Regions from separate parts of the Rahnella sp. CG8 genome, predicted to be linked through region 2. Evidence: riboswitches for the same ligand, from Rfam matches in the RefSeq annotation. Region 2 holds a riboswitch; the other holds the start of a gene.

Region 1 (4,059 bases), on a different contig from region 2:
TGCTTGACCGCCAGACGCCAGTAATCGTTGATGAATAACCGGGCCTGATATTTTTTACCGAGCGCGATGGCATCAATAATTGCTGGCTCGGCTTGCTCATCAGGCAAATCTTTCACACGCAGTTGCAGTGTTTTAACGCCCGCGTCCAGCAGACGGGCAATCCATTCCACGGTATCAACGACCGGATATAAACCGAGGTGGAATGGAACGGCAGGAAAGGATTGAGAGGACGGATTCATTTGCTGCTCTCCGAACTGAGGTTATCGGCCGGGTGATAAAGCTCACCGCCGCGCGAACGGAATTCGGCAGACATCTGCGCCATACCGGATTCAACGAGTTCTATTGGCTGGGCTTTGGCTTCAAGCGCAGCGGCGTAATCGCGAACTTCCTGAGTGATTTTCATCGAGCAGAATTTCGGGCCACACATCGAGCAGAAGTGTGCAACTTTGCCGGATTCCTGCGGCAGCGTTTCATCGTGGTAGGCGCGTGCCGTTGCCGGATCGAGAGCCAGATTAAACTGATCTTCCCAGCGGAATTCGAAACGCGCTTTTGACATGGCGTTATCGCGGATTTGGGCACCGGGATGGCCTTTAGCTAAATCGGCAGCATGTGCTGCGATTTTGTAGGTAATCAAACCCTGCTTAACGTCTTCTTTGTTCGGCAGGCCCAGATGCTCTTTCGGCGTGACATAACAGAGCATGGCGCAGCCAAACCAGCCAATCATCGCGGCGCCAATACCGGACGTAAAGTGATCGTAACCCGGCGCGATATCGGTAGTCAGCGGACCAAGGGTATAGAACGGGGCTTCGTGACAATGCTCGAGTTCTTCGGTCATGTTGCGGCGGATCATCTGCATCGGCACATGTCCCGGACCTTCGATCATCACCTGAACATCGTATTCCCAGGCAATTTTGGTCAGTTCGCCCAGCGTGCGTAATTCGGCGAATTGCGCTTCGTCATTGGCATCCTGAATCGAACCCGGACGCAGGCCGTCGCCCAATGAAAGCGAGACATCATAGGCGGCGCAGATTTCACAGATCTCGCGGAAATGCTCAAACAGGAAGCTTTCGCGATGATGTGACAGACACCATTTCGCCATGATCGAACCGCCGCGCGACACGATCCCGGTCAGGCGTTTGGCGGTCATCGGCACATAACGCAGCAACACACCGGCGTGAATGGTGAAGTAATCGACGCCTTGCTCGGCCTGTTCAAGCAATGTATCGCGGAATATTTCCCAGTTCAGATCTTCGGCCACACCGTTCACTTTTTCCAGGGCCTGATAAATCGGCACGGTGCCGATCGGTACCGGACTGTTACGCAGGATCCATTCACGGGTTTCATGTATATAACGTCCGGTGGAGAGATCCATTACGGTGTCCGCGCCCCAGCGTGTCGACCACACCAGTTTCTCCACTTCTTCTTCGATGGAAGATGTCACCGCCGAGTTGCCGATATTAGCGTTCACTTTCACCAGGAAATTACGCCCGATGATCATCGGCTCTGATTCAGGGTGGTTAATGTTGGCGGGAATAATCGCGCGCCCGGCTGCCACTTCCTGTCGCACAAACTCTGCAGTGATACTGGCGGGCAGATGCGCGCCAAAGCTTTCGCCGGGATGTTGCTGGCGCAGAACCTCGCCGCGGATCCGTTCACGCCCCATATTTTCGCGAATGGCGATAAATTCCATCTCAGGTGTGATGATGCCTTTGCGGGCGTAATGCAGTTGCGTGACATTTTTACCCGCAATGGCTTTGCGAGGGCGCGGCAGGTGTTCGAAGCGGAGGTGGTCCAGCCCGTCATCCGCCAGCCGCTGCTGAGTAAAACCGGAACTGACCTGTGAAAGTTCCTGCGTGTCCGCACGCTCGTTTATCCAGCGGGCGCGTAATTTTCCCAGACCGGTATGCACGTCGATAACTGCCGCCGGATCACCGTAAGGTCCGGCGGTGTCGTAAACAGGAATTGCTTCGTTTTCTTCGAACTGCGGATTGTCTTTGCCGCCGCCGACCAGCGTCGGGCTGAGCTGGATTTCACGCATCGGCACGCGGATATCTTCGCGGTCAGCTTCAAGATAAATACGCCGGGAGTTGGGGAAAGCTTCGCCCTGCAAGCTGTCGATAAACGATTGTGCCTGCGCGCGTTGTTCACGGCGATTTGACGGTTTCTTTTCAGAAATAACGGGTTTTTGGGTACTCGACATAGCAAATTCCTCGCAAAAAAACGTGATGGAAAATTGCTTGTCAGGAGGTTTACGGCAGGAGTAAAAATGGGCGGTGCAGCACGGGCGGCCTTATGCAGGCAGATGCCTGATTGCGCTGAACGCATAACATTACTCTTGTTCCCTTCGCGGGTACTAACCCGATCAGGTTCCGCGGATCCCGAATTAACGGTCTCAGCCTGGCGTAATTCTCAACAGAAAATTATGCGCTAGGCACTCCGACAAGAAGCCTCAATATAGGAGGCGTTTTTTTAAACTACAAGTAAAACCATAACCCTGAGCAGGGTTTTATTGTGGCAACGTGTTAAGCCGGTCTGGCGAGATCAGGTTCATTTTCCGAAGGTGGCACACTCTCCGGGGCTGGCTCAAAAGCCATGATAATTAATTGATCTTCCAGTTGAAAACGGGCATCTAATGCCTCACCGATATCCGATAATGCATAGTGAAACGCGAAAGCATTATCATCGTCAATATCAGTTTCTGTGTAACTGTCATGGAAAGCCATGATAGCTTCAGTATTCAGCTCCAGAGCAGGGTAGATTTTTGCCGCCTGTACTTTTTTCGGGCTGCCTGCGCCATCGACTTCTTCAATGATGCGTGGATAGAGATGAAAATGCCCGGCAGAAAGATAGTCGACCAGATGATGGCAAAAACTGTCCAGCGCCTTTTCATTCAAAGGTGTATGTTTTTCTTTATTGGGTTTCAGACCGACGAAAGTGCAGTACGAAACCAGCAGTTCTTTGCGTGCGTGCAGCCATTGATCCACTAACTCATTACTGCCACCAACGCGTTGGGTCAGTCTTTCCAGACGATTTAGCATGGTTGACTCCGTGAGCGACAAAAAAAGTAACCAAAAGTTACTAATATGTAAATATCTTACTCAGATTGTCAGTCCCGACGAGGTTATGCAACAACAATTATGGAATTACAGATTACTGAGCAACACAACGGTTGGTGGATCATCAGCCAGGAAGGCAAGCTATGGCTGCCTGAGGGTGAACTGCCGTTTGGCAGCGCCGCACAATTTTCTCTGACCGGTAAAACAGCGCGGCAGATCGGCGAATGGCAGGGCGAACCTGTCTGGCTGGTTCGTCAGACGATGCCAAACCATATGATTTCTGCCCGTCAGTTGCTGGATCAAGATCGCGGATTATTCCAGTTGGTCGGGCGTGGTGTGCAGTTGTCAGAATTTTACCGTTCTCACAAGTTTTGTGGTTACTGCGGACATGAAATGCACGTCAGCAAAACCGAGTGGGCTGCACTCTGCGGGCACTGTCGCGAACGCTATTATCCGCAGATTGCGCCCTGCATCATTGTGGCTATCCGTAAGGGGGATGAGATTTTGCTTGCGCAGCATGTCCGCCATCGTAATGGTATTCACACGGTTCTGGCGGGTTTCGTGGAAGTCGGAGAAACGCTGGAAGAAACTGTGGCACGTGAAGTGATGGAAGAAAGTAACATCCGGGTGAAAAATGTCCGTTACATCAGTTCCCAGCCCTGGCCGTTCCCCAATTCGCTGATGATGGCATTTATGGCGGATTACGACAGTGGCGACATACAGCATGACCCGAAAGAGTTGCTTAACGCGAACTGGTATCGCTTTGATGCATTGCCGCAGTTGCCACCGCCCGGGACGATTGCGCGCCGCCTGATTGAAGACACCGTTGCCCTTTGTCGTGCCGAACACGAAGAGTAGAGGCGATTTTACGTGATAGAATGCTGTCAGATGATTGTCGGGCGGCCCGAATACTGAAGGAAAGAGCAAGAATGAATGAGTTGAAAAACGACCGTTACCTGCGTGCTTTGTTACGTCAGCCAGTGGACATTACACCGGTCTGGAT
Region 2 (4,059 bases):
TACTACAGTGCCGATCAGTCACTGTCCCTCTCCCAGCTCGATAACGAGAAAATCACCCAGATCGTTCACGATCTGGACGTGGCAGAAAGCGAAAAAGAACATTACGTCACGGGCTGGATGGGACAGAACAGCGTGGTACTGGTGAGAAATTATCAGGACAAACGGGGCACTTCCAGCGGCCTGGTGATGTCACGTGGCAACCGTTACAAACTCACCGTTCAGGCCATCACTTTCCGCATCCCCAAAGTACTGCTGTGGGTCACATTCCGCCGTAAGCCCCGCACCATGACCGTTATTGCCTATAACAAGCTGGGTGATCAGGCGACCGGCCTGCAACAGTTCATGCATGTGCAGGATCCTGAACTCAGGGAGAAACTGGAACAGGACTGGCGTGAACTGAACGATTATCTCGGCATGGCCTGCTGGCAGATGGATAACAACCGCCCGCAGTGGCGCCAGTTGTATGCGGATATCACGCCGCAAGCCCTCCTGACGCTGGCTGAATCACCGTGGTTCAGTGGCAAAAAACTGCAAAAGGATGGCGAATTTGAAGGGCTGTGGTCACACGGACAATTTATTGGCCGCCGCAGCGGTGAGCATGCGGCATTGCTGCTGTCGTGGCAGGACGAGGAGAACGACGATATTGCCAGCTATCTGTTTGAACGGATGTCAGCAACTAAAATCCGCGTCATGCTGCGCCCGCGTAAAGAAGAAAAATTCTATCCGCTGAACCCGTTTGATGCCGTTCATTTGCAAAAGGCGCTGACGAAATTTCATCAGGTTGAACAGGCGCTGAGCGAAACCCAGCACCAGGCATAATCCGCGGTTACCACCAGCGGTGGAAATGATGCACAGGCCCGATACCGTGGCCGACTTCCAGTGAGTCGGCCTGCATCAGCGCCTGCTGTAAATAGGCTTTGGCTTCGCGTACCGTATCGGCCCAGTTGTGATGACGCGGACGTAACGCGGCCAGCGCGGCAGACAGCGTGCAACCGGTGCCATGAGTATGTCGGGTATTCACACGCGGCGCAGTAAACCGCTCGCGGGAACCGGTCACAAACAACCAGTCAGGGCTTTCCTCATCACTCAGATGTCCCCCTTTCATCAGCACGGCACCACATCCCATCGCCAGTAAGGCTTCTCCCTGCTTACGCATTTCGGTTTCATTCGCCGCCACCGCACAGTCCAGTAACGCCGCCGCTTCGGGCAGATTTGGCGTAATAATGGAAGCCTGCGGGATCAGCAAACGACGCACGGCATCCACGGCCTCCGGCAGCAGTAACGGATCGCCACTTTTCGCCAGCATCACGGTATCCAGCACCACAAACGGCGGCTGATAATGTCTGAGTCGCTCCGCAACCGCCTCCACAATCTGACTGTTCGCCAGCATGCCGATTTTCGCACTGTCGATCCGCACATCGCTCAGTACGGAATCGAGCTGCGCTGAAACGAAACCGGGCTCAATGTTATAGACCGACTGCACACCACGGGTGTTCTGCGCCACCAGCGCGGTGATCACACTGGTGCCGTACGCACCCAGCGCCGAGAAGGTTTTCAAATCCGCCTGGATCCCCGCCCCGCCACTCGGATCTGTGCCTGCAATCGTCAGTGCATTAATACGTTTCATTGTATTTCCTCGCCATTCAGCCATTCCTCGCCCATTAAATACAGATTATCGAGGTATTCAGGCGTGAAACTGCCCGGCCCCTTCACGACCGCACAGGCGCGCTCGCCGGCACAGGACATCACCCGGCAGGCGGCGGCCACGTTATCCAGGCGATCACCCGGCAAAGCCACAAAGGCCGCCACCACCGCAGATAATGCGCATCCGGTACCCACCACGCGGGTCATCATCGGATGTCCGCCAGCCACCGCCCAACTGCGCATCCCGTCGGTGACGTAATCGGTTTCACCCGTCACGGCCACTACCGCACCGGTCTCCCGCGCCAGTTGCTGTGCGGCAGGTAAGGCAGAAAGGGAATCATCACCGCTGTCCACGCCGCGCCCGGACGCACTGAGGCCGCTGAGAGCCAGGATTTCCGAGGCATTACCGCGGATTGCGGCAGGTTTAAGTGTGATGATTTCACGACAGAATTCTGTACGCCAGCTCAGGCCGCCGACAGCAACCGGATCCAGCACCCAGGGCTTTCCGGCCTGAGTGGCTGCGTGAATAGCCGCCCGCATCGCATCGGCATGGGGATGTGTCAGCGTGCCGACGTTCACCAATAAGGCATCGGCAATGGCGCCAAATTGCGCCGCTTCGGCGGGATCAACCACCATCGCCGGAGATGCACCCAGCGCAAGCAGGACATTGGCGGTAAAAGATTGCACCACGTCGTTGGTCAGGCAGTGAACCAGCGGCGCTGAAAGGCGGAGTCGTTTCAGAGAAGTGGCGGCTAAGGCGCCGGGCAAGAAGGTAGGTCGGGTATTCATAAATCTCCCCACCGGCACTCAGGAAGGCGGTATCAGGAGAGATACCTGACTTCCCTACGCTGGCATAATCCAGATCAGGTAATACGGGTAAAATCTCAGCCCTGCTTTGCAGCGGGCACCCCGAGTCAAGGGAACATTATTGGCGGCGGAGGTCAGAAGATCAATCAGGAAATGCGTTAAAAAAACCGATCAGCCAACGTAATTGAACTCACTCCGCTTCACTGGCAGTATCAGGAAACAGACATGAACAACACACGTTGATGAAAAATTTCCTCAGGAGTTTTACTTGTCCTCATCACTTATTGTCCGTCCTTATGAAGAAGCAGACCGCCCGTTTTTACGCACGTTGTATCTGGCCTCACGCAAGCATACCTGGACATGGCTGGAAGACGATTTTCAGCTGGAAGATTTTGACCGCGCAGTGATCGGCGAGACGATTCTGGTGGCAGAACGTGACGGACATTTACTGGGATTCGCCTCAATTTTCACTCAGGAAAATTTCCTGCATAACCTGTTTGTTGATCCGCAATATCAGGGAACCGGCGCAGGTTCAGCATTGCTTCAGGCTGCGGAAGAAACGTTTACCCGTCAGGGGTCGTTGAAATGTTTAGTAAAGAGTAAAAAATCAGTCGCTTTTTATCTGTCAAAAGGCTGGAACATCATCTCTACGGGGGACAGTCCAAAAGGTGAATACTATTTGTTTCATTCATCAAAAAAATAATTAAGGAAGAAATGATTACCTCACAGAACCGTATTTTCGCGATCCTGATGAATATCAATTTTTCTTTGTCGTTAAGAGGTTAAATTCCGCAGCGGTGCTATACATACTTGGTCTTCCTTAAAATATTTCGAGGGTACGAATGAAAACAATAAAACTGATGCAGATCGCCGCAGTGACTGGCGCACTGTTCCTGGCCGGTTGTACCAGCCACATTACCAAGACGGAAAAATACTCAGGTTTTTTAGGCGATTATTCCGGCCTTAAGGAAGTGAAAACGGCTGGGGGAAATCCGGTTCTGCGCTGGATCGATCCTTCGTTTAAGAAAGAAAATTATTCTTACATCAAATACGAACCGATTAAATTCTACCCGGAACCGCAGCCTACGGCGCAGATCGACAAAGCCACCTTGCAGGGGGTGCTGGATTACGCCAACAGCCGCATGAAACCTGCACTGGCAGAGCGCCTGCCACTGACAGATCACGCAGGGCCGCGCACATTGATTTTCAAAGGCGCGATCACCGGTGTGAACACGTCGGCAGAAGGTTTGCAGTTCTATGAAGTCGTCCCGGTCGCGCTGGTTATTGCCGGTACTCAAACCGCGACAGGCCACCGCACGCGTGATACTGAAGTGTATTTCGAAGGTGAGCTGATCGACGCCAGTACTGGCAAACCGGTGATCAAAGTCGTGCGTAAAGGATTCGGTAAACAAGTTTCCAATGATAAGCAGAAAGTTACCGCTAACGATTTAAAAGTTGTGGTAGATAGCCTGGCGAATGATACCAAGCTGTTCAACGAATAAGTTCCGGTTTTCCGCACCGTCAGACACAGGCAGTCGTAAGGCTGCCTTTTTTCAGACTGAATCAGCGATAAACTCACGCAGCCACTGATGTGCAGGATCACGATGA

What was found. A riboswitch is a leader RNA that binds a small molecule or an ion and turns the genes downstream of it on or off. The one in region 2 is predicted to bind thiamine pyrophosphate.
Region 1: linked by a shared signal. The riboswitch ahead of thiC (phosphomethylpyrimidine synthase ThiC) and the one ahead of thiM (hydroxyethylthiazole kinase) in region 2 are both predicted to bind thiamine pyrophosphate.

What each region holds. Positions count from the first base shown of each region.
Region 1 is NZ_JABAED010000043.1:7,043-11,101, reverse strand. Features, by position in the region: gene thiE (thiamine phosphate synthase) at 1-239, opposite strand, end outside; gene thiC (phosphomethylpyrimidine synthase ThiC) at 236-2,200, opposite strand; TPP riboswitch at 2,323-2,449, opposite strand; gene HGO41_RS24245 (Rsd/AlgQ family anti-sigma factor) at 2,523-3,038, opposite strand; gene nudC (NAD(+) diphosphatase) at 3,138-3,914, shown strand; gene hemE (uroporphyrinogen decarboxylase) at 3,986-4,059, shown strand, end outside.
Region 2 is NZ_JABAED010000001.1:170,202-174,260, reverse strand. Features, by position in the region: gene HGO41_RS00860 (hypothetical protein) at 1-819, shown strand, start outside; gene thiD (bifunctional hydroxymethylpyrimidine kinase/phosphomethylpyrimidine kinase) at 827-1,627, opposite strand; gene thiM (hydroxyethylthiazole kinase) at 1,624-2,433, opposite strand; TPP riboswitch at 2,468-2,566, opposite strand; gene HGO41_RS00845 (GNAT family N-acetyltransferase) at 2,720-3,154, shown strand; gene HGO41_RS00840 (DUF3313 domain-containing protein) at 3,294-3,953, shown strand; gene HGO41_RS00835 (LysR family transcriptional regulator) at 4,005-4,059, opposite strand, start outside.